3 regions of the Geodermatophilus sp. FMUSA9-8 genome follow, and region 3 is predicted to be linked to each of the others. Evidence: riboswitches for the same ligand, from Rfam matches in the RefSeq annotation. Region 3 holds a riboswitch; each other region holds the start of a gene.

Evidence for each region. Region 3 has a riboswitch for cyclic di-AMP ahead of WA616_RS06430 (transglycosylase family protein). Riboswitches for the same ligand answer to the same signal wherever they lie in the genome.
Region 1: linked by a shared signal. The riboswitch ahead of WA616_RS03425 (transglycosylase SLT domain-containing protein) and the one ahead of WA616_RS06430 (transglycosylase family protein) in region 3 are both predicted to bind cyclic di-AMP.
Region 2: linked by a shared signal. The riboswitch ahead of WA616_RS11275 (C40 family peptidase) and the one ahead of WA616_RS06430 (transglycosylase family protein) in region 3 are both predicted to bind cyclic di-AMP.

The regions. Positions count from the first base shown of each region.
Region 1 is NZ_JBAGKE010000001.1:697,919-704,788, forward strand. It holds gene WA616_RS03400 (M18 family aminopeptidase) at 1-618, shown strand, start outside; gene WA616_RS03405 (hypothetical protein) at 600-989, opposite strand; gene WA616_RS03410 (DUF72 domain-containing protein) at 1,064-1,762, opposite strand; gene WA616_RS03415 (SDR family NAD(P)-dependent oxidoreductase) at 1,797-2,639, opposite strand; gene WA616_RS03420 (class I SAM-dependent methyltransferase) at 2,664-3,317, opposite strand; gene WA616_RS03425 (transglycosylase SLT domain-containing protein) at 3,325-4,269, opposite strand; cyclic di-AMP (ydaO/yuaA leader) riboswitch at 4,481-4,644, opposite strand; gene WA616_RS03430 (DivIVA domain-containing protein) at 4,796-5,686, opposite strand; gene WA616_RS03435 (LLM class flavin-dependent oxidoreductase) at 5,942-6,870, shown strand, end outside.
Region 2 is NZ_JBAGKE010000004.1:314,214-321,083, reverse strand. It holds gene WA616_RS11290 (DEDD exonuclease domain-containing protein) at 1-1,159, opposite strand, end outside; gene WA616_RS11285 (NlpC/P60 family protein) at 1,406-3,133, shown strand; gene WA616_RS11280 (hypothetical protein) at 3,245-3,553, shown strand; cyclic di-AMP (ydaO/yuaA leader) riboswitch at 3,713-3,890, shown strand; gene WA616_RS11275 (C40 family peptidase) at 3,907-5,097, shown strand; gene WA616_RS11270 (M48 family metallopeptidase) at 5,280-6,596, shown strand; gene WA616_RS11265 (glycosyltransferase family 4 protein) at 6,593-6,870, shown strand, end outside.
Region 3 is NZ_JBAGKE010000002.1:446,350-453,219, forward strand. It holds gene WA616_RS06410 (isochorismate synthase) at 1-1,071, shown strand, start outside; gene WA616_RS06415 (class I SAM-dependent methyltransferase) at 1,071-1,691, shown strand; gene WA616_RS06420 (nucleotidyltransferase domain-containing protein) at 1,741-2,610, shown strand; gene WA616_RS06425 (HNH endonuclease signature motif containing protein) at 2,708-4,075, shown strand; gene WA616_RS06430 (transglycosylase family protein) at 4,128-5,342, opposite strand; cyclic di-AMP (ydaO/yuaA leader) riboswitch at 5,347-5,517, opposite strand; gene menD (2-succinyl-5-enolpyruvyl-6-hydroxy-3-cyclohexene-1-carboxylic-acid synthase) at 5,792-6,870, opposite strand, start outside.

The sequences.
Region 1 (6,870 bases), on a different contig from region 3:
TGGATCGCCGCGCCCCGGCTGGACAACCTGGCCAGCTGCCACGCCGGCGTCACCGCGCTGATCGCCGCCGCACCCGGCGCCCGCACGCAGGTGTTCGTGGCGAACGACCACGAGGAGGTGGGCAGCGGCTCGATGTCCGGCGCGCGCGGCAGCTTCCTCGAGGACGTCGTCCGGCGGGTCGTGGCGGTCACCGACGGCGGCGACCCGCAGGCCCTGCCCCGGGCGCTGGCCCGCTCGCGGCTGGTCTCGGCCGACATGGCGCACGCCGTCCACCCGACCCGGTACGACCGGCACGAGCCCGCCCACGCCCCGCAGCTCGGCGGCGGCCCGGTGGTGAAGGTGAACGCCAACCAGGCCTACGCCACCGACGCGGCCGGCGGCGCGTGGTTCGCCGAGCGGTGCGCCGAGGCCGGCGTGCCGGTGCAAACGTTCGTCTCCCGCGCCGACCTGCCGTGCGGCTCGACGATCGGCCCGCTGACGGCGACCCGGCTGGGGCTGACCACCGTCGACGTCGGCGCGCCGATGCTGGCCATGCACTCCTGCCGCGAGCTGGCCTCGGCGCTCGACGTCCCGCTCGTGGTGGCGGCGCTCACCGCCTGCTACGAGGACGGGGTCTGAGGATCGGTCGGTGACCGGCGGACGACGTCGGCGAAGGACTCCTCCAGCCGCGCCCAGGTGGAGCTCCACTCCACCAGCGGGTCGAGGATCCGCTCGAAGACGGCGAGCTGCTCGTCGAAGGCCTGCAGCTGCCCGACCAGGCCCTCGATCAGCTGCCGCTGCGCCTTCACCGACGCGGCGATCGAGCGGACCTGCGCCGCCGACATCGCCCCCGGCGGCGAGGGCAGCCGCGGCAGCGCGAGCCCCGACGGCACCGCGCCCGCGGCGAGCCGGGTGGCCCGGTCGGTGAAGCCGCGCAGCTGCGCGACGAAGTCCTCGACCGTGCGCGCCACCCGGCCGCCGTCGCGCGGCGTCTCCTCCGGCTCGGTCACGTCGTCCTCCCCCGGCTCCGCCCACCGCCGCCGGCGGGTCCCGGCCCAGTCTCGCGGCAGCGGCGGGGCCGCGCTCAGCCGACCAGGGCCCGCAGCGACTCCGCGTCGCGCACCGCGTGGCCGTGGCCGTCGTTGTTGAAGTAGGCGTACACGTCGCGGCCCTGCCCCGCCCACTCGCCGATCCGGTCGGCCCACCAGCGCAGGTCGGCGTCCGGGTAGGAGCCGGCATACAGGTGCGCCGGGTCGGGGCCGTGCAGCCGGACGTAGACGAACGGCGCGGTCGCACGCAGCATGCACGGCAGGCCGGCGCCGCTCATGACGCAGTAGGCGGCGCCGTGCCGCTCGAGCAGCGCGAACACGGCCTCGTCGTGCCAGCTCGGGTGCCGGAACTCCACGGCGACCCGCATCCACGGCGGCACCAGCGACAGGAAGTACGCGAGCCGGGCGTCGTCCCGCGCCGCCGCCGGATGCAGCTGGACCAGCAGCACCGCCCGCCGGGGGCCGAGCTCGTGCCAGGCCGCGGCCATCCGCTCGACCCACGCCTCCGGGCCGTACAGCCGCTTCGCGTGGGTGAGCCCGCGCGGGGCCTTGACCGACATCTGGAAGCCCTCGGGCAGCCGGCGCCGCCACGAGGCGAAGGCGGCGGTGCACGGCCAGCGGTAGAAGCTGCGTTGAGCTCCACGGTGCCGAACCGGCGCACGTAGTGCGCCAGCCGGTCCCGCTGCGGCGTCCCCGGCGGGTACAGGACGCCGTCCCAGTGGTCGTAGCTCCACCCCGACGTGCCGACGTGGACGGCCACCGGCGGGCTCAGGCCCCGCGGCGGAGGCCCGCCAGCCGCGCGGCGCCGGCCAGCACCCGCCCGTAGGAGCCGGGCGCGAGCCGCACGAGGACGTCGGGCACGACGGCGCTGGCGCCGATGAGCAGCCGCGGGCGGCGGCGCTCCACGGCCTCGACGATGCGCCGCGCCGCGCGGTCGGCCGGGTAGCGCAGCAGCCGGGAGAACTCGGCGGTGCCCCGCGCGGCCTCCGCGGGATCGACGCCGCTGCCCAGCCGCGCGGTCTCGGCGATCCGGGTGGCGATGCCGCCGGGGTGCACGCTGGTGACGCCCACGCCGTCGTCCGCGAGTTCGTGCCGCAGCGCCTCGGCGAAGCCGCGGACGGCGAACTTGCTCGTCGCGTAGGCCACCTGCCCGGCCGGCGCCATCAGCCCGAACAGGCTGGACACGCACACGACGTGCGCGCCGGGATGGGCCCGCAGCGTGGGCAGCAGGGCGTGGGTGAGCCGGACGGCGGCGCGCAGGTTGACGTCGAGGACCCAGTCGAACTCCTCGAGGGTCACCTGGTCGAAGCGGCCGGCCAGCGCGACGCCGGCGTTGTTCACGAGCAGCGTCGTCGCCGGGTGGTCGCGGACCAGCGCGTCGGCGGCCGCGCGCACCTGCCCGTCGTCGGCCAGGTCGGCGACGACGGTGTCCACGGCCCGCCCCGGGGAGGCCGCCCGCACCGACGCGGCGACGCGCTCCAGCCGGTCGCCGTCGCGGTCGAGCAGGACGAGGTCGGTGCCGCGGGCGGCCAGCTGCGGCGCCAGGGCCGCGCCGATGCCGCTGGCGGCACCGGTGACGACGGCGGTGCCGGTGAAGTCGTAGGGGCGCACGCCGCGGACGCTAGCCGCCGGGGGTCAGGGCAGCCGCCAGACGGTGGTGCGGCGCAGGCCCGGCCCCTCGGTCTCGGGGACGTCGAGGGCGAGCACCGGCTCCAGCCGCTCGTGCGGCAGGTAGGGGCGGCCGGGGTCGCCGACCAGCACCTCGCAGCCGCGGGCGCGGGCCCGGTCGAGGAAGGGCAGCACCCGCTCGGTCATCTCGCGGTCGTAGCAGACGTCGCCGGCCAGGACGACGTCGACGGCAGGCGGCTCGCGGTCGAGCACGTCGCCGGTGACGCTGATGCCGGCCACCCCGTTGAGGCCGGCGTTGACGCCGACCGCCGTCCGCGAGAACGGGTCGACGTCGCTGGCGAGCACGTGCCGGGCGCCGGCGAGCACCGCGGCGATCGCGACCAGGCCGCTGCCCGACCCGAGGTCGAGCACGCGGCGGCCACCCACCGGCACCGCGCCGTCGAGCACCGCGCGGGCCAGCGCCTGCCCGCCCGGCCAGGCGGCCGCCCAGAACGGCGGCGCCTCACCGGCGCCGCCCGCGGCGACCTCCATGGCCTCCCAGAGGGCGACGACGTCGTCGGCGACGTGCAGCCGCACCTCCGGGACCAGCGACGGACGGCGGACCTGGGTGTGCGCGCGGACGAAGCCCGCGGGCACGACCCGGGGACCGGCCTCCGTCACGCGGCGATCAGTACCAGCCGGTGGACTGGGAGTGCGCCCACGCGGCGCACGGGGAGCCGTAGCGCTCCTCGATGTAGATGAGGCCCGCGTCGATCTGCCGGTAGCCGTCGGAGGTCTTGGCGATGCCGGTGCTGGCCCAGGTGGAGTCGAGGAACTGCGGGATCCCGTAGGCGGTGCTGCTCGGGTTCTGCGCGTTGGGGTTCCAGCCGCTCTCCTTGCCCCACAGGCTCTCGAGGCAGGAGAACTGCTCGCCGCTGCCGACCTTGCTCATCGCGTACTCCTTGAAGGAGCCGCGGGCGGCCGGGGCGGCGGAGGCGGCCGGCGCCGGGGCGGCGGCGGAGGTCGACTGCTGCTGGGCGGCGGCCGCGGCGGCCTGCTCCGCGGCGGCGGCCTCGGCGGCGGCGCGGGCGGCGGCCTCCTCGGCGGCGCGGCGGGCGGCCTCCTGCTCGGCGGCGATCCGCGCGGCCTCCTCGGCGGCGCGGCGGTCGAGCTCGGCCTGGTCGGCGGCGGCCTGGGCCTGCGCGGCGGTGGTCTCGTCGGCCGAGCGCTGGCTGCGGGAGGCGGCGAGGTCCTCCAGCGGCGCGAGGTCGGTCTCCTCGACGGCCGGCGCGGACGCGGCCGGCTGCTGCGGGATGCCGAGCTGCTCGGCCACGCTCACCGAGGCGCTGACGGTGTCGGTGCCGGCGGAGGCGGCGGGGCTGCTGGTGGACAGCACGCCGACGACGAGCGCGCCGGCGGCCGCGGCGCCGAGCAGCAGCGCGGGGCGGCGGGGGCCGAGCAGCGGGGAGCCGCGGCGGACCCTCGCGGGCCGGACGGCCTCGAGGACGGCGGTGTCGGTTCTCTCGACGGCGGGGCTCTCGACGGCGGTGCTCTCGACGGCGGTGCTCTCGACGACGCTGGCCTCGACGGTCGCGGGCGCGTCGGCGGCGGAGGTGCGGGTACGGGAACGCATGAGGGGGTGGGTGCTCCGAGGGAGAGTGCGCGGTCGCCCGGGGTTCGGGCGGTGCCACGCGGTCTGGCGGATGTCGCGGTCCACGGGTCCCGGCGGGGGGCCGGGAGCGGGCAGGTGGGAGCCGGCGTCAGGCGGACGCGGGGGCGCGCAGCGCGCGCACGGCTGCACCTGCGGGCCGGGGAGGCCCGGAGGCGGGCATGCGGAGACTCTCCGTTCCTTCCGTGGCCGCCTACCGGGTTAGCTGACGGGTTCGGGCGGGAAGAAGCCCTACGCACCAGGCGAGCGGTCGCTCGCCGGGGTGCGATTCACCCCAGGACTGCGGTGGGTCCCCGGCTCGCGACCGCGGGTGCGGACGCGACTCGGCGGCGTCCGGTCAGGCTCCCCGGGTGGGGACGAGACGACCGACCGGACGCGGTCACGGTAGGCGTCGTTACCGGTCCGTGACAACACGGGACCGGAGATGTGCGTGGGACGGCCGGGACCGGCGGGGTGCCCCGGGACCCCGCCGGGCGGCCGTCCGCGCCGGTCAGGAGGCCGCCGCGACCTCGGGCCGGCTGCCGCCCTGCAGCACCGTGAGCTGCGACGCATCGCCGTCCGCGGGGGCGGCCGCGCCGTCCCCGGAGCCGCCTCCTGCGCCGCTGCCGATGCCGGCCTCCCGGCGGTCGGCGAGGACGGCGACGTCGTCGGGCAGCGCCCCCGCGACCACGGCGAGCGCCTCGTCGAGCTGGCCGGTCAGCCGGCGCAGCCACCCGCGCGCCTGCTCGCAGCGCTCGAGCAGCGGGCCGAGCTCGGACTCCAGCGCGCGGCGACGCTCGGCCGCCTCGGCGTCGGCACGCGCCCGCCCCTCGGCGGCCTCCCGGTCGAGCCGGTCGCGCTCCTCGGCGGCCGCGCGGCGCAGGCCCTCGGCCTCCCGGCGGGCCGCCTCCAGGACCGCCGCGGCCTCCGACCGGGTCTGGTCGCGCAGCGCCGTCACCGCCTCGCGCATCTCCGCGACGCCGGACAGGCGCGCCGCCGCCTCGGTCCGGGCGTCGTCGAGGACCTGCCGGGCCTCCTCCTCGGCGGCGGAGAGCAGCGCCGCGGCCTCCTGCTCCGCGCGCTCGCGGAGGGCCTGCGCCTCCTCCGGGCCGGGCGCGGCGTCCCGCTCGCGGACGAGCGAGGTGAGCCGGGCGCGCGCCGCCTGCAGGTCGGCCGAGACGGCGGCGTAGCGGGTGAGCAGGTGGTCGTTCTCGCGGCGCAGGACGAGCACCTCGGTCTCGGCCCAGTCCACGTAGGCGTCGACCTGGCCGCGGTCGTAGCCGCGGACGGCGCCGGTGAACACCGGGGCCGTGCCGAGGAGGCCGTCGAGGCCGCTCCCCGGCCGGGGCCCGGCCCCGCCCTCCGCCCGCTGCTGGGCGGTGCCCTCGTCCTGCTGCGCCATCCCGGTTCCCCCTCGGTGCCCGTCCGACCCGGCCCGCCCCGGCGCGCCGGAGACGGTGATCACAGGCTCCCACCGCCGCTGCCGCGCGGGAGGGCGCCGCGGGCCCCTCCGGAGTGGGCACATCCGGCCGTGCCGGACCGATCACCCGGAGCGACGGGGAGGTCACGGCGCGGTCACGCGGGCCCGGGAATGCCTGGGGGCTCCTGGTGTTGCACGCGGTACCGTAGTTGCGCTCTCAACTAGATGGAGGACGAGATGCAGTTCGGGATCTTCACGGTCAGCGACATCACGACCGACCCCACGACCGGCCGCACGCCCAGCGAGGCACAGCGGATCCAGGACGTCGTCACCATCGCGAAGAAGGCCGAGGAGGTCGGGCTCGACGTCTTCGCCCTGGGCGAGCACCACAACCCGCCGTTCTTCTCGTCCTCCCCCACCACCACGCTGGCCTACATCGCCGCGCAGACCAGCCGGTTGCAGCTGTCGACGTCGACGACCCTGATCACCACCAACGACCCGGTGAAGATCGCCGAGGACTACGCGATGCTGCAGCACCTCGCCGGCGGCCGCGTCGACCTGATGATGGGCCGCGGCAACACCGGCCCGGTCTACCCGTGGTTCGGCCAGGACATCCGCAACGGCATCCCGCTCGCCGTCGAGAACTACGCGCTGCTGCGCCGGCTGTGGGACGAGGACGTCGTCGACTGGACCGGCCGGTTCCGCACCCCCCTGCAGGGCTTCACGTCCACGCCGCGGCCGCTGGACGGCGTCGCGCCGTTCGTCTGGCACGGCTCGATCCGCAGCCCGCAGATCGCCGAGCAGGCCGCCTACTACGGCGACGGCTTCTTCTCCAACCACATCTTCTGGCCGAAGGAGCACACGCAGCGGATGGTCGAGTTCTACCGCTCGCGCTTCGAGCACCACGGCCACGGCCGCGCCGACCAGGCGATCGTCGGCCTCGGCGGCCAGGTGTTCATGCGGAAGAACTCGCAGGACGCCGTCGCCGAGTTCCGGCCCTACTTCGACGAGGCTCCGGTCTACGGCCACGGCCCGTCGCTGGAGGACTTCTCCCGCGAGACGCCGCTGACCGTCGGCTCCCCGCAGCAGGTGATCGAGCGGACCCTCGGCTTCCGCGACTACGTCGGCGACTACCAGCGCCAGCTGTTCCTCGTCGACCACGCGGG
Region 2 (6,870 bases), on a different contig from region 3:
CCTCGTGAACGGCGGCCATGGCCATGTCGGCGGCGCGCCGGTCGGCGAACGGGCCGAGGAAGACCCCGGCGCCCGGCCGCGTCCGGCGGACGGCCGACAGCCGGGGGAAGGGCTCCTCGGTGAGCCGCAGCCACAGCGCCCGCTCGGGGAAGCGGGACCGGCGGTTGTAGCGCGGCTTGTGCTCGGCGATCAGCCGCAGCTCGCGGACGGCGGCCTCCAGGTCGTGCGCGCACGGGACGGCGTCGACGCGGGTGGCGAGGGCGACCATCTCGGTCATCCGGCTGCGTTGCTCGCTGGAGTTGAAGTAGCTGCGCACGCGGGTGCGCAGGTCGTTGCTCGTGCCGACGTAGAGCGGCTCGTCGCGCGGGCCGCGGAAGACGTAGACGCCGGGGCCGTGCGGGACGGTCTCGGCGAGGTGGCGCTTGCGGCGGCGCGCCGGGTCGACCTGCCGGGTCAGCCCGGTCAGCTCCTCCAGCGACGTCACCCCGAGCGGGCCGAGTCGTTCGAACAGGCCGTGGAGGACGTCGACGGTCGCGCGGGCGTCGTCGAGCGCCCGGTGGCACGGCGAGGTGGTGGCGGAGAAGAACGGCGCGAGGGTGACCAGCTTGCAGTTGGGCACCTCGTCGCGGCTGAGCAGCCGGCGCGCCAGGACGGCGGTGTCGACCGAGGCGGCCGCGGGCCAGGCGGTGCCGGTCTGCTCGCAGGCGGCCCTGAGGAAACCGAGGTCGAAGGGGGCGTTGTGCGCGACGAGGACGGCGCCGCGGGCGAACTCGAGGAAGGCCGGCAGGACCGCGTCGATGCGCGGCGCGGTGGCCACCATCGCCGTCGTGATCCCGGTGAGCACGCTGATGTAGGGCGGCACCTCGCAGCCCGGGTCGACCAGCGTCTGGAACTCCCCGAGCACCTGCCCGCCGCGCACCTTCACCGCGCCGATCTCGGTGATCGCGCAGTCCTTCGGGGACCCGCCGGTGGTCTCGAGGTCGACCACCACGAAGGTGACGCCGGCCAGCGGCGTCCCGAGCTCGTCGATCGTCGCCTGCACGTAGGGCAGCGGCTCGTGCGGGACCGGCCGGGTGCGGGGGAGCGGGCGGTCGCCGTGGGCGGGTGCCTGCTCGTGTCGCGGCGGCCGGGAACCGGCCCCGCTGGCGGGGAAGAGCACGGCGGGACGGTAGGCCGGGGGTCGGACAGTCCCGGGGAGGCGGCCCCGGTGGTGCTGCCGGAGGCGGTCCCCGAGGCGGTCCCGGAGCGGCTCCCGGGAGGGGGTCCTGACGGGCTCCCCGACGCGGCGCCCGGCGTGTCCTCGCCCGGGCGGGGGAGGCGCGCCCGCACCGGTTGCGGCACGGACGCGGCCCGGACGACGATCGCCCGGCGGGCCAGGGGGGTCCGGTCCAGTGAGGGTGGTCCGATGCGTGCGCGGTCCCGGCGCGGCGCGACGTCGCTCGGCGTCGCCGCCCTCGCCGCGGTCCTGGCGGTCGCGCTCGCCGGCCCCGCCGCCGCGGCGCCCAGCGACCAGCCCGGCGGCACCAGCGGCACCCTCGACAGCGCGGCACTGGACCGGCTGCAGCAGCGCGCCGCCGAGGTGCAGGCCGACCTGCGGCAGCGGCAGGCCGAGGTGACCGCGGCGCAGCAGGCGCTGGCCGCCGCGCAGGCCGACGCCGACACCGCCCGTGCCGACGTCACCGCCGCGGAGGGCGAGCTGGCGCGGTACCAGGCCGTCGTCGCCCGCTACGCCTCGGCGGCCTACCGGGACGGCGGTGCGCTGACGCCGCTGTCGGTCCTGCTCAGCGGTGCCGACCCGGGCGACGTCGTCGCCGCCCTCGGCTACCTCGAGGCCGTCGACGACCACACCGCCGCCACCGTGACCGCCGCCGAGCAGCAGCGCCGGGCGGCGGTGACCGACCGGACGGCGGCCGAGGCCGCGCTGGCCGAGGCGCAGCAGCGGGCCGACCGGCTGTCCGGCCAGGTGGCCGAGCTGCAGGCGAGCGCGGAGGCGGTCACCGACGAGCTCGACGTGGCCCTCGGCGACGTCGACCGGCAGCTGTCGGACCTGCAGCGCCAGCAGGCCGACGTCAACCGCCAGACGGCCGCCAACTGGCGTGCGTACCTCGACCAGCTCGCGGCGGCCGGGGTCGCGGCCCCGCCGGCGTCGGTGCTGCTCGACCCCGCGGCCGGGCTGCCCGGCGGGCTGCTGCCGGTCGGCGCCGCGGCCGGCGGCGCCCAGCGCGGGGCGGCGCAGTCCCCCCGGGAGCCCACGTCGCTGCTGGTGCTCCCGGCCGAGACGCTGGCCGCCGTCACCGCCGCGATGGACGCCCTCGGCCGGCCGTACGCGCCCGGGACGGCGGGGCCCGACTCCTGGGACTGCGGGTCGCTGGTGTCGACGGTCTACCGCGACGCCGGGATCGACCTGCCCGGCGACCAGGCGGGGCTGTTCGCGGTGACGACCCCGGTCGACCTCGCCGACGTGCTGCCGGGCGACCTGGTGTTCCTCGGCACGCCGGAGTCGGGACTCGGGCACGTGGGCATCGCCCTCGACGGGCAGACGATGCTGGCCGCCGACGGGCGGGCCGGCGCGGTCGTCGTCCGCCGGCTGCCGGCCGACCAGGTGCTGCACGTCGGCCGGCCGAGCCTCGGCCGGCGCGCGGAGGTGGCCCCGCCGGGCCCGACCGGCGGCGCGCTGCGCGTGGAGTGCGGCAACACGGTCTACCCGCCGAGCTCCGTCGAGGGGCGCTCGTGGGGCGGTTACCCCAACGGCCTGATCCCGCCCAGCGCGCTGTGCCCGATCGGCGTCGGGTCGCACGCGCTGCGCTGCGACGCCGCGGCGGCCTGGCGGGCGATGAGCGCCGCCTACGCGACGGCGTTCGGCGGGCCGGTCTGCATCACCGACTCCTACCGCACCTACGCCTCGCAGGTGCGGCTCTACGGGGAGAAGCCGGCGCTCGCGGCGGTGCCCGGCACCAGCAACCACGGCTGGGGCCTGGCCGTGGACCTGTGCGGTGGCATCGACACCTTCGGCACCCCGCAGTACGCGTGGATGGTCGCCAACGCCGGCCGCTTCGGCTGGCTGCACCCCACGTGGGCCGACCCGGGCAACGGCCGCGAGGAGCCCTGGCACTGGGAGTACGCGGGCAGCTGAGCCGGGACTGTCGGTGGCCGTCCCTAGCGTGCCGGCCAACCGACAGGGAGACCCGTCCCGTCCGCCGCCCGGTCTCCCGGGCGCGCGGCGGGGCACCGGAGGGACACCGCCATGCTCATCGACTGCGACTCGTGCACCGTGCGCGGCACCGGCTGCGCCGACTGCGTCGTCACCGTGCTGCTCGGCGCGCCGCCGGCGGAGCTGGGCACCGAGCCCGTGCTGCTGCCGGTGCCGCCGGTCCCGGCCGCCACCGCCCGCGCCACGGACGACGCCGCCGCGCCCCTCGCGGGCGTGGTGGTCGACCTCGACGACGTGGAGCGCCGCGCCGTGCGCGCCCTGGCCGACGGCGGCCTGGTGCCTCCGCTGCGTCACCGGCCGGCGGGGGAGGCCCGTCCGGGTGGGCGCCGCCGCACCGGCTGAGACGCAGGTGACGGCCCGGGCAGGCGCGCACCGGAGTGGCGCGACTGCTCACCGTGTGTGTTCTCACAGTTCCCGGGGTCCGCGTTTGTCACATCTGCATCACGTCCGTACTGTGGCCGCGTCCGGCCGGGTGGTCGTCACCCACTGCGAGGTGACCTCGGCCGGTCACCGCCGAGTCACCGGACGCCGCCCCCGGGTGTGCGCCAGGTGAGCCGGGGACCCACCGCAGCACTGGGGTGAGTTCTCACGGGCACCGGTCCGCCGGGGTCCAGAGATAGGGCACGTCTTCCCAGCCCGAACCCGTCAGCTAACTCGGTAGGCGGTAGCTGAGGAAGAACGGAGAGCCGCCGCCCGTGGCGACCCCCCGCCCCTCCCTGGGGCATGCCCGTGAACAGTCCGCGTCCCGCAGCACCGCCCGTGTCGCGGGGGCGCACCGCCCCTCCCGCCGCCGTCTCCTCGGCCGCGTCGCGCTGGTCGGCACCACCGCCGCGCTGACCGTGACGCTCCTGCCCGGCACCGCCGTGGCCGACCCGGAGCGGGCCACCACGCCGGAGCAGGCCGCCGAGCTCGCCGCCGACGCCGGCCGCCGCCTGGAGGCCGTCTCCGAGCAGGTGAACGAGGCCCGCGAGACCGTCCTGCAGCAGCAGGCCGCCGCCGCGGCCGCCGACCAGGCGCTCGCCGACGCGCAGGCCCAGCTGCAGGCCCTCGACGGGCAGATCCGCGAGGTCGCCCGCACCGCGTGGACCGGCGGCAACGACACCTTCGCCGGCCTCGAGCTGCTGATGACCAGCGACTCCGCCGACGACTTCGTCAACTCGCTGGCCACCCTCGACCAGATCGCCGGGCACACCACCGACGTGCTCGCCGAGGTCGGTGAGGCTGCCGCGGCCGCCCAGCAGGCGCAGTCCGACGCCGACGCCGCCGAGGCCGACGCGCAGCGCACCCTCGACGACCTCAGCGCCCAGGAGGCGCGGCTCGAGGAGGACATCGCCGACTACCAGGCGCAGTTCGCCGCGCTGACCGCCGCCCAGCAGGCGGCCGCCCTGGCCGCCCAGCAGGCCGGCGAGGCCGAGGAGGCCGCGGCCCCCGCGGCGGCCGGCGGCAGCACCGGCGAGAGCGCCCCGGTCGCGCAGGCCGCCGGTCAGGCCGCGGCGGCCCAGCCCGCCCCGGTGGCGGCGGCCGGTGGCGGCAGCGGCGCCGCGCAGGCCGCCGTGCAGACCGCGCTGGCGCAGGTCGGCGACCCCTACGTGTGGGGCGCCGGCGGGCCGAACGCCTTCGACTGCTCGGGCCTGACCCAGTACGCCTACGCGGCGGCCGGGATCAGCCTCCCGCACTCGAGCCGCATGCAGTCGCAGATGGGCACCGCGGTCACGCGGTCGCAGCTGCAGCCGGGCGACCTGATCTTCTACTACAGCCCGGTCAGCCACGTCTCGATGTACATCGGCAACGGCCAGATGGTGCACGCCTCCACCTCCGGTGTGCCGGTGAAGGTCGTGTCCGTGGACTCGATGGGCGGCATCACCGCGATGCGCCGCATCGCCTGACGAAGGACCCCTTCCTCCCCACGCCTCGCGAGCTCGGCGCGGGACCCGGGAGGGGGCCGTTCCAGCACCTCACCGGTGAGGGCCGGGGACCCAGCACGGGTCCCCGGCCCTCGCCGCGTCCGGGGCACGGGCCGTCCGTCCCGGCGCCCGCCTAGGATCGGCCGGGTGGGCTGGGCGGCGGCGTGAGCAGGGCCCGCCAGGAGGACCGCACCGGCCCCGCGCCGGCCCGCACCTGGACCGCCCGCCGCGCCGCCCTCGTCGTCGCCGCGGTGCTCGGGGCGGCGTTCGTCGTCGTGGTGGCCGTCCGGACGCCGTGGACCGTGCTGCCTCCCCCGCCCGGCGGGGCCGCACCGGTCAGCGACGACGCCGGGCTGCCCGCCGAGGTGGTGCGCCGCGCCGAGGCACTGGCCGGCGACCTGCGTCCCGCCTCGCTGGCCAACCTCCTGCTCGGCCTGGCCGTCTCCGCCCTGTTCGGCCTGACCCGCCTCGGCAGCCGGCTGGTCGGCGCGCTCGGCCGGGCCGACGGCCGCCGGTGGCCGCTGACCGTCCTGGCCGCCACGGTGGTCCTGCTGCTCGCCGGGCGGCTGGCCACGCTGCCGATCAGCGCGTACGGCGAGGTGGTCCGGCACCGCTACGGCCTGTCCACCCGGTCGTGGGGGCTGTGGCTGCGCGACGTGGCCGTGAACACCGCCATCGACGCCGGCCTCACCGCGCTCGGGCTGCTCGCCCTCGTGGCCCTGGCCCGGCGGGCGCCGCGCACCTGGTGGGCGTGGGCGTCGGCGGGCGCCGCCGCGCTCGTGGTCACCGGCTCCTTCCTCTACCCGGTGGTGATCGAGCCGGCGTTCAACAGCTTCGCGTCGCTCCCGGCCGGGCAGCTGCGCACCCACGTCCTGGAGCTCGCCGAGGAGAGCGGCACGCCGGTCGAGGACGTCCTCGTGGCCGACGCCTCCCGCCGGACGACGTCGCTCAACGCGTACGTGTCCGGGTTCGGCTCCACGCGCCGCGTCGTCCTCTACGACACGCTGCTCGCCGACGTGCCCGACGACGAGATCGAGTCGATCGTGGCCCACGAGCTCGGACACGTGGCCACCGACGACGTCCTCACCGGCACGCTGATGGGCGCCCTCGGCGCGGCGGGAGCGGTGGCGCTGCTCGGCTGGCTGCTGTCGTGGCCGCCCCTGCTCCGGCGGGCGGGCGCGGGGTCGGCCGGCGACCCGCGGGTCGTGCCGCTGGTGCTGCTGCTCAGCGCCGTCGGCACGCTGGCGGCCACCCCGGTGCAGAACCTCGTCTCGCGGCACGTGGAGGCCCGCGCCGACCTGCACGCCCTCGACCTCACCGGCGACGCCGCGGCGTTCGTGGCGATGCAGCAGCGGCTGGGGGAGACCAACCTCTCCGACCCCAGCCCGCCCGCGGCCTGGCAGTGGTTCTTCGGCTCGCACCCGACGACGGCCCAGCGGGTGGCGATGGCGGAGGACTGGCTCGGACCGGGCGGCCGGTGAGCCGCACGCTCGTCGTCACCAACGACTTCCCGCCGCGGCAGGGCGGCATCCAGACCTTCGTCGCCGCGCTGCTCGAGCGCCGCCCGCCGGGGTCGCTGGTGGTGCTCGCCTCGCGCTCGCCCGGCTGGGAGGCGTACGACGCGCAGCTGCCCTACCCGGTCGTCCGGCAGCGGACGTCGATGCTCCTCCCCACCCCGGCCACCGCCCGGGCCGCGGCGGCGCTCGTCCGCGAGCACGGCTGCGACACCGTCCTGTTCGGGGCGGCCGCCCCGCT
Region 3 (6,870 bases):
GCCGCCTGGTGGGCCGACCGCAGCGCCGCGCTCGCCGTCGACGACGACGTCGCGGTCCCCGGCTCCGGCCCGGTCGTGTTCGCCAGCATCGCGTTCGACCCGGCCGCGGGGACGTCGGTGTTCGTCGTCCCGGAGGTCGTCGTCGGCCGGCGCGGCGGGGTGGCGTGGATGACCACGACCGGCGACGCCGACCCGCGTGACCTGCCCGCCCCCGCTCCCCTGCCGCCGTCGCCCGGCCGGCTGCGCTACGCCGACGGGGCGCTCGACCCCGCGTCCTGGTGCGGCGCGGTGTCCGCGGCGGTCGCCCGCATCGGCGACGGCGACCTCGCGAAGGTGGTGCTGGCCCGCGACCTGCTGGTCACCGCCGACGTGCCGCTCGACGCCCGCCGGCTGCTCGACCGCCTGGCCGCCCGCTTCCCCGACTGCTGGACCTTCGCCGTCGACGGACTGCTCGGCGCCACCCCGGAGCTGCTGCTGCGCCGCACCGGCCGGCAGCTGTCGGCCCGGGTGCTCGCCGGCACGGCGCCGCGCGGCGCGGGGGCCGACGACGAGCGGCTGGCGGCGGGCCTGCTGGCCAGCCCGAAGGACCGCGCCGAGCACGCCCTCGCCGTCGACTCCTTGGTGCGGGCGCTCGACCCGTTCTGCACCGCGCTGTCGGTGCCGGACGAGCCCTCGCTGCTGACGCTGCCGAACGTGCGGCACCTGGCCACCGACGTCGTCGGCACGCAGCGCCGGTCCGGGGAGCGGGGGCGCGCGGGACTGCTGGACCTGGTCGACGCCGTGCACCCGACGGCGGCCGTCTGCGGCACCCCGCCCGACGTCGCGCGCGCGGTCATCGCCGAGCTCGAGGGGATGGACCGCGGCCGCTACGCGGGGCCCGTGGGCTGGCTCGACGCCCGCGGCGACGGCGAGTTCGGCCTGGCGCTGCGGTGCGCGCAGTTGTGCGACGACGACCCCGCCTCGGCCCGGCTGTTCGCCGGGTGCGGCATCGTGGCCGGCTCCGACCCGGCCGCCGAGCTCGCCGAGACGCAGTCGAAGTTCGCCGCCTTCCAGGCCGCGCTGGAGAGCTGATGCGGCTGGTCCCGGACCTGCGCTGGGACCACAACACGTACTACCGGCACCTGCTGCTGCGCGCCGTGCCACCCGGCGCCGCGCGGGTGCTCGAGGTCGGCTGCGGTGCCGGCGACCTCGCCGCCGAGCTCGCCGGGCGGGCGGCGCGGGTGGACGCCGTGGACCGCTCGGCGGAGATGGTCGCGCTGGCCCGCGCGCGGGTGCCGGCGACCGTGCGGGTGGACCGGGCCGACGTACTGGACCTCGCGCTGCCGGCGGGCGGGTACGACGCCGTCGTCGGCATGAGCGTCCTGCACCACCTGCCCCTGGAGGAGGCGCTGCGGGCCCTGGCCGCGGCCCTGCGCCCGGGCGGCGTGCTGGCGATGGTCGCCCTGCCGCGCACCGACCTGGCCCGCGAGCTGCCGCTGGAGCTCACCGCGGCGGTCGCGGACCGTGCCGTCGGGCTGCGGCGGGCCGTGCGCGGGCACGCCGCCGGAGCCCCCGTGCCGGGCATGCCGATGCGCGACCCGGAGCTCACCGTGCGGGAGGTGCGGGCGCGGGCCCGGGCGGTGCTCCCGGGCGTGCGCGTCCGCCGGCTGCTGTTCTGGCGCTACCTGCTGGTGTGGCAGCGGCCGGCCTGACCGTGGGAAAGGAGTCGGCAGGCGACGACGGCGCTGGTTGGCTGGCGCGGTGCGCCCCGTCCCCACCGTCGCCGGTGCCCGATCGCTGCCGCCGCCGTTCGACCACCCGCACGCCTCCGCGGAGGCCCGCGCGATCGCCGAGCGGGGGACGGTCCTGCGCGCCCAGGTCGGGTCCGGCGTCCACGGCACCTCCGTGGCCGGCCAGGACGACCGCGACGAGATGGGCATCTGCCTCGAGCCGCCGGAGTTCGTGACCGGCACCGCGCGGGTGCCGGCGGGCCTGTCGACGACGGCGACCGTGCCGTTCGAGCAGTACCACCGGCACACCGCCTGGGACCGGCCCGGTGGGCTGGTCAACCGCTCCGGCGCCGGCGACCTCGACGTCGTCGTCTACTCGGCACGCAAGTGGGCGCGGCTCGCGCTCGGCGGCAACCCGACGGTCCTCCTCCTGCTGTTCGTGCCGGACGAGGAGGTCGTGGTCCGCACCGAGGCCGGTGCGGAGCTGGTCGCGCACGCCGACCGGTTCGTCTCACGCCTGGCGGCCGACCGCTTCCTCGGATACCTGCGCGCCCAGCGGGCGGCGATGACCGGCGCCCGCCCCGGCCGCGCGGAGCTGGTCGACGCACACGGGTTCGACGTGAAGTTCGCGATGCACGCGCTGCGGCTCGGGGTGCAGGGCGCCGAGCTGCTCGGTACGGGGCGGATCACCCTGCCGGTGCCGGAGCCGGACCGGGCGTACCTGCGCCGGGTGCGCCGCGGGGAGGTGCCGCTCGCCGAGGTGGTCGAGGCGGTCGAGGACGCCGAGGCGCGCTTGCTGGCGCTGCGCGACAGCCCGGCGGTGCCGCCGCTTCCCGACCGCGCCTGGGTGGACGGCTGGCTGCACCGTGCCCACCTCGCGTACTGGGCGTCGCTGCCCTGAGATGGCGGGGTGTCAAGACCTGTCCGGCATCTGTGGACAGGCTCGTGACCTGCGGATACAGGTCGCCGCACCACACTCGGGGCGGTAGACTCCGTACATGTGTTCGAGCGGGATCGGCGGCGGGGGCGTGTTGGACGACGTCGCCGCGCTGGTCGCCGAGCGCAACCGGATCGACGCCCGCCTGGCGCGCGCGGTGCGGGCCGCCGAGGCGTCCTCCGCTCCCGAGCGCGACGGGCTGAAGTCCGTGGCGTCGTGGTTGCGGGGGCACTGCCGGTTGTCCGGGCGGGAGGCGTCCCGGCCGGCGCACAACGCTCGTGCGCTGGAGCACCTGCCGGCCCTCGCCGAGGCGCACCATGCCGGGCTCGTCACCGCCGCCCAGGTCGCTGTGGCCGCGGAGGTGACCACCCCGGACCGGCTGACCGCAGCCGCCGCGCAGGGCGTCGACCTCGGCGAGATCGACGCCGTCCTCACCGACGTGGCGGTCGAGCAGGAGCACGACGCCCTGGTCGTCGTGGTGAAGCGCTACTGCACCGCCCTCGATCCCGACGGCCCCGCGCCCGACCCCACCGAGGGGCGGCGCATGTCGGTGGTCCGCCACGCCGACGGCACCGTCACCTTCCACCTGCACCTCGACCCGGTCGGTGCCGAGCGGTTCGCCACGGCGGTGGAAGCACACGTGCAGGCCGACCGGCCCGCCGGCGACGACCGCAGCCGCGCGCAGCGGCTCGCCGACGGCGCTGTCCAGCTCGCCGACACCGCGCTGGCCACCGGCGCGGCACCGCAGCTGCGCGGGGTCAAGCCGCAGGTGGTCGTGAAGGTCGACGCGGAGGACCTGCACGACCCCGCCTGTCCGGCCGACCAGGCCACGACCGGCTCAGGAGCCGGGACCGACGGTGACGGCGCCGGCCAGGCCGACGCCGCGACCGACAGCGACGCCGACTCCTCCGCGGCCGAGACAGGCGGTGCCGGCGAGGCGACCAGGAGCATCCGCCAGGCCCGTGCCGGGTCGAGGAGGACGTCCTCGCTGCCGCGGTGGCGGGGCAGCGCGACCCTCGGGTCCGGTGCCGTGGTCCCCGCGGCCGCCGCCCGCTGGCTGGCCTGCGACGGCGCGATCACCCGCGTGGTGCTCGGCCCCGACGGCGTCCCCCTCGACCTGGGCCGGGAGCAGCGCCTCGCCGACCGGCACGTCCGCCGCGCCGCGGAGGTCCGCGACGGTGGGTGCGTGTTCACCGGCTGCGGCGCCCCCACCTGGTGGTGCGACGTCCACCACGTCGTGCACTGGCTCGACGGCGGACCGACGTCGCTGGAGAACTCGGCGCTGCTGTGCGAACGCCACCACACGAAGGTCCATCACGGCTTCCGCGTGCAACGCCTGGCTGACGGGCGATGGCACACGTGGCGGCCCGACGGCACCGAAATCCGCACACCCGCGGCGCTGCGGTCGCCGCCCCTCGTCCCCGCCTGAGACGACGAGGACCCCGGCCGCGGGCGGCCGGGGTCCTCGTGTCGGGCGGTGGTCAGCCGACGTAGTTCACGTGCACGTGGTCGAAGTGGTTCGCGGTGACGCCACCGCGGTCCTCCATGGCGCGCCACGCGCCGTCGGGCGAGGTGAGGATGCGCTGCTCCCAGATCACGTACTCGACACCGAGCTCGTCCCAGTGGTCCACGTGGTACTGCGCGATGGCGTCGCCGAGGGTGGCGTCGCTCATGACCATGTAGTCCAGGGCCTTGCCCGAGGGGTGCCCGTCGGGGTCGACGGCGCTGGGCCGGGTGCCGCCGAGGGTGATGTCACCGGCGCCGGGCACCGCGCTCACGACGGCGTTCGCGGCCGCCTGCACCGCGGCGTGGATCGGCCCGGAGCTGTTGGTGATGGTGGCGACGGCGGCGGCCGAGGCGGGCGCCGCGGCGACCTCGGGGGCGGCCTCGGCGAGCGGGGCGACCTCGCCGACCGGCGCAGACTCCCCGGCGTTCGAGCCACCGGCGGGCGTCTCGGCAGGGGCTGCGGCGGGCGCGGGGGCCGGGGCCTCGGCGGGGGCCGCGGCAGGCGCGGGGGCCGGCGCCTCGGCGGGCGCGGCGGCCGGAGCCGCCCCGCTCACCGCGAACACCTGACCCGGGAAGATCAGGTTCGGGTTGCTGCCGATGACGTCGACGTTGCGCTCGTAGAGCTCCCGCCAGCTCTGGGCGTGGGCGGCGGCGATCTTGGCGACGGTGTCGCCCCACCGGACGGTGTAGTCCTCGGTGTCGCCAGCGGCCGGCGCAGGCGCGGCCTCGGCCGGCGCGGCCGGGGCGGCGGGAGCGGCCTCCGGCGCGGGAGCCTCCGCGGCGGGCGCGGCGGGAGCGGGGGCCTCCGCGGCGGCCGCGGTGGTGCCCTCGGCCAGGTACTTCCCGCAGGACGGCCAGGCGCCGACGCCCTGACCGGCGAGGACGGCCTCGGCGATCTCGACCTGCTGGGCGGGGGTGGCGAGGTCGGCGCGCGGGGCGAGCTCGGTGCCGCCGAACGCGGCCCAGGTGGACTGGCTGAACTGCAGGCCGCCGTAGTAGCCGTTGCCGGTGTTGATCGACCAGTTGCCGCTCGACTCGCACTGGGCGACGCCGGACCAGTCGTGGCTGGTCGAGGCGGAGGCGGGCGAGCTGAGGACGCCGATCCCGACGACGGTGGCGCCGGCGGCGACAGGGGCCTTGGCGATGACCTTCTTGGTGCGGACGTAACGGGGTGCGCGGTGCTTGGGCATGGTGATGATCTCCCGATCACCGCCGGCGAGGTGAGCTGTCGGGTTCGGGCGATCGGTGCCCGGCCGCGGGACGCGGCTTCACCCCGGAGACGCGTTCAGGTCAGGCCCCCGTAGGCCGTCACGCGCCGGAAGTGGGTCCCCCACCCCTGCCCTTGGGAGTTGACGTGAGCGACCGGTGGGCAGGGTTTGGCGGACCGGCGCCGCGCTCCGGTGTGCTGAGCGCAGCCAAAACGTTACATATCGTCATGGCAACTGTCGTCGTGTCGCCGGTCACGTCGAGGTTGTTCTGTGCTCCTGCGGGGTATCGGCACCCCTCGGTCGAGGGGCCGGCGACCCCGCTCTCCGGACGATCCACCCTGGTCGCGCCCCGTGTCGCGGAGACGGCCCCTGCCCTGCACCGACGGCCGGGACCAGCGGCGGCCGGTGACGCAGCACACCGGCCGCGCGGGTCAGGTCAGGGCACGGGCGGCGGTCTCCCGCAGCGCGACGGCGAGGCCGGCCTCCGCGCGCTGGTCGGTGCGCACGACCACCACCCGCGGCCCGCCGAGCGCCAGCGCCGCCGGCAGCTCGTCCGCGGTGGTCACCGCGGTGGCCGCCCAGCCCAGCGCCCGGGCGACGGCGACCAGGTCGCGGCCGTGCGGCGTGCCGAACACCCGCCGGTAGTCGCGCTCGTGCGCGGGCCGCCCCGGCTCGAGCTGGGCGAAGATCCCGCCGCCGTCGTTGTCCGGGACGACGACGGTGAGGTCCGGCCGGGCCTCGCCCTCGCCGGTCAGCAGCCCCTGCAGGTCGTGCAGGAAGGTCAGGTCGCCCATGAGCGCGACCGCCGGGCCGCCGTGCACCAGCGCGGCCCCGATCGCCGTGGAGATCGTCCCGTCGATGCCCGCGACGCCGCGGTTGGCCAGCACGCTCACGTCGCCGCGCGGCACGGCGAGCCGGTCGACGTCGCGCACGGGCGTCGACGAGCCGAGCACCAGCAGCGCGCCGGCGGGCAGCGCGGCGACGACGTCGCGGGCCAGCCGGGCGGCGGTCAGGCCGGGAGCGCCGTCGAGCAGCGCGTCCACGGCCGTGCCCACCCGCGCGGCGGCGTCGCGCCAGGCGACTGCCCAGGCGGCGTCCGCGGGCGGCCCGGACGGCGGGACGGCGCGGGTGACCGACGTGCTGGAGCGGCCGGGGTCGGGCCAGCGCGGGCCGGACACCACCGTCTCCACCCGCACCCGGGGGTCGGCCAGCAGCGCCGAGACCGGCCGCGACAGCGTCGGCCGCCCGAGCACGACCACCCGCGCGGGCCGGTGCTCCTCCAGCCAGTCCGGCGCACCGAGCAGCAGCGCCCCGCCGCGCACGGCGTCGCCGGTCCACGCCCCGCCGCTGGGCTCGGCGACCACGGGCCAGCCCGCGGCCGCGGCACCCTCGGCCCACGCCCGGCCGGCCGCCGACGGCCCGTCACCGGCGACCACCAGCGTGCGAGGGGCGTCGGGCAGCGGATCGACCGGCGCGAGGGAGGCCCGGCCCGCGGTCCACGCGCCGCCGT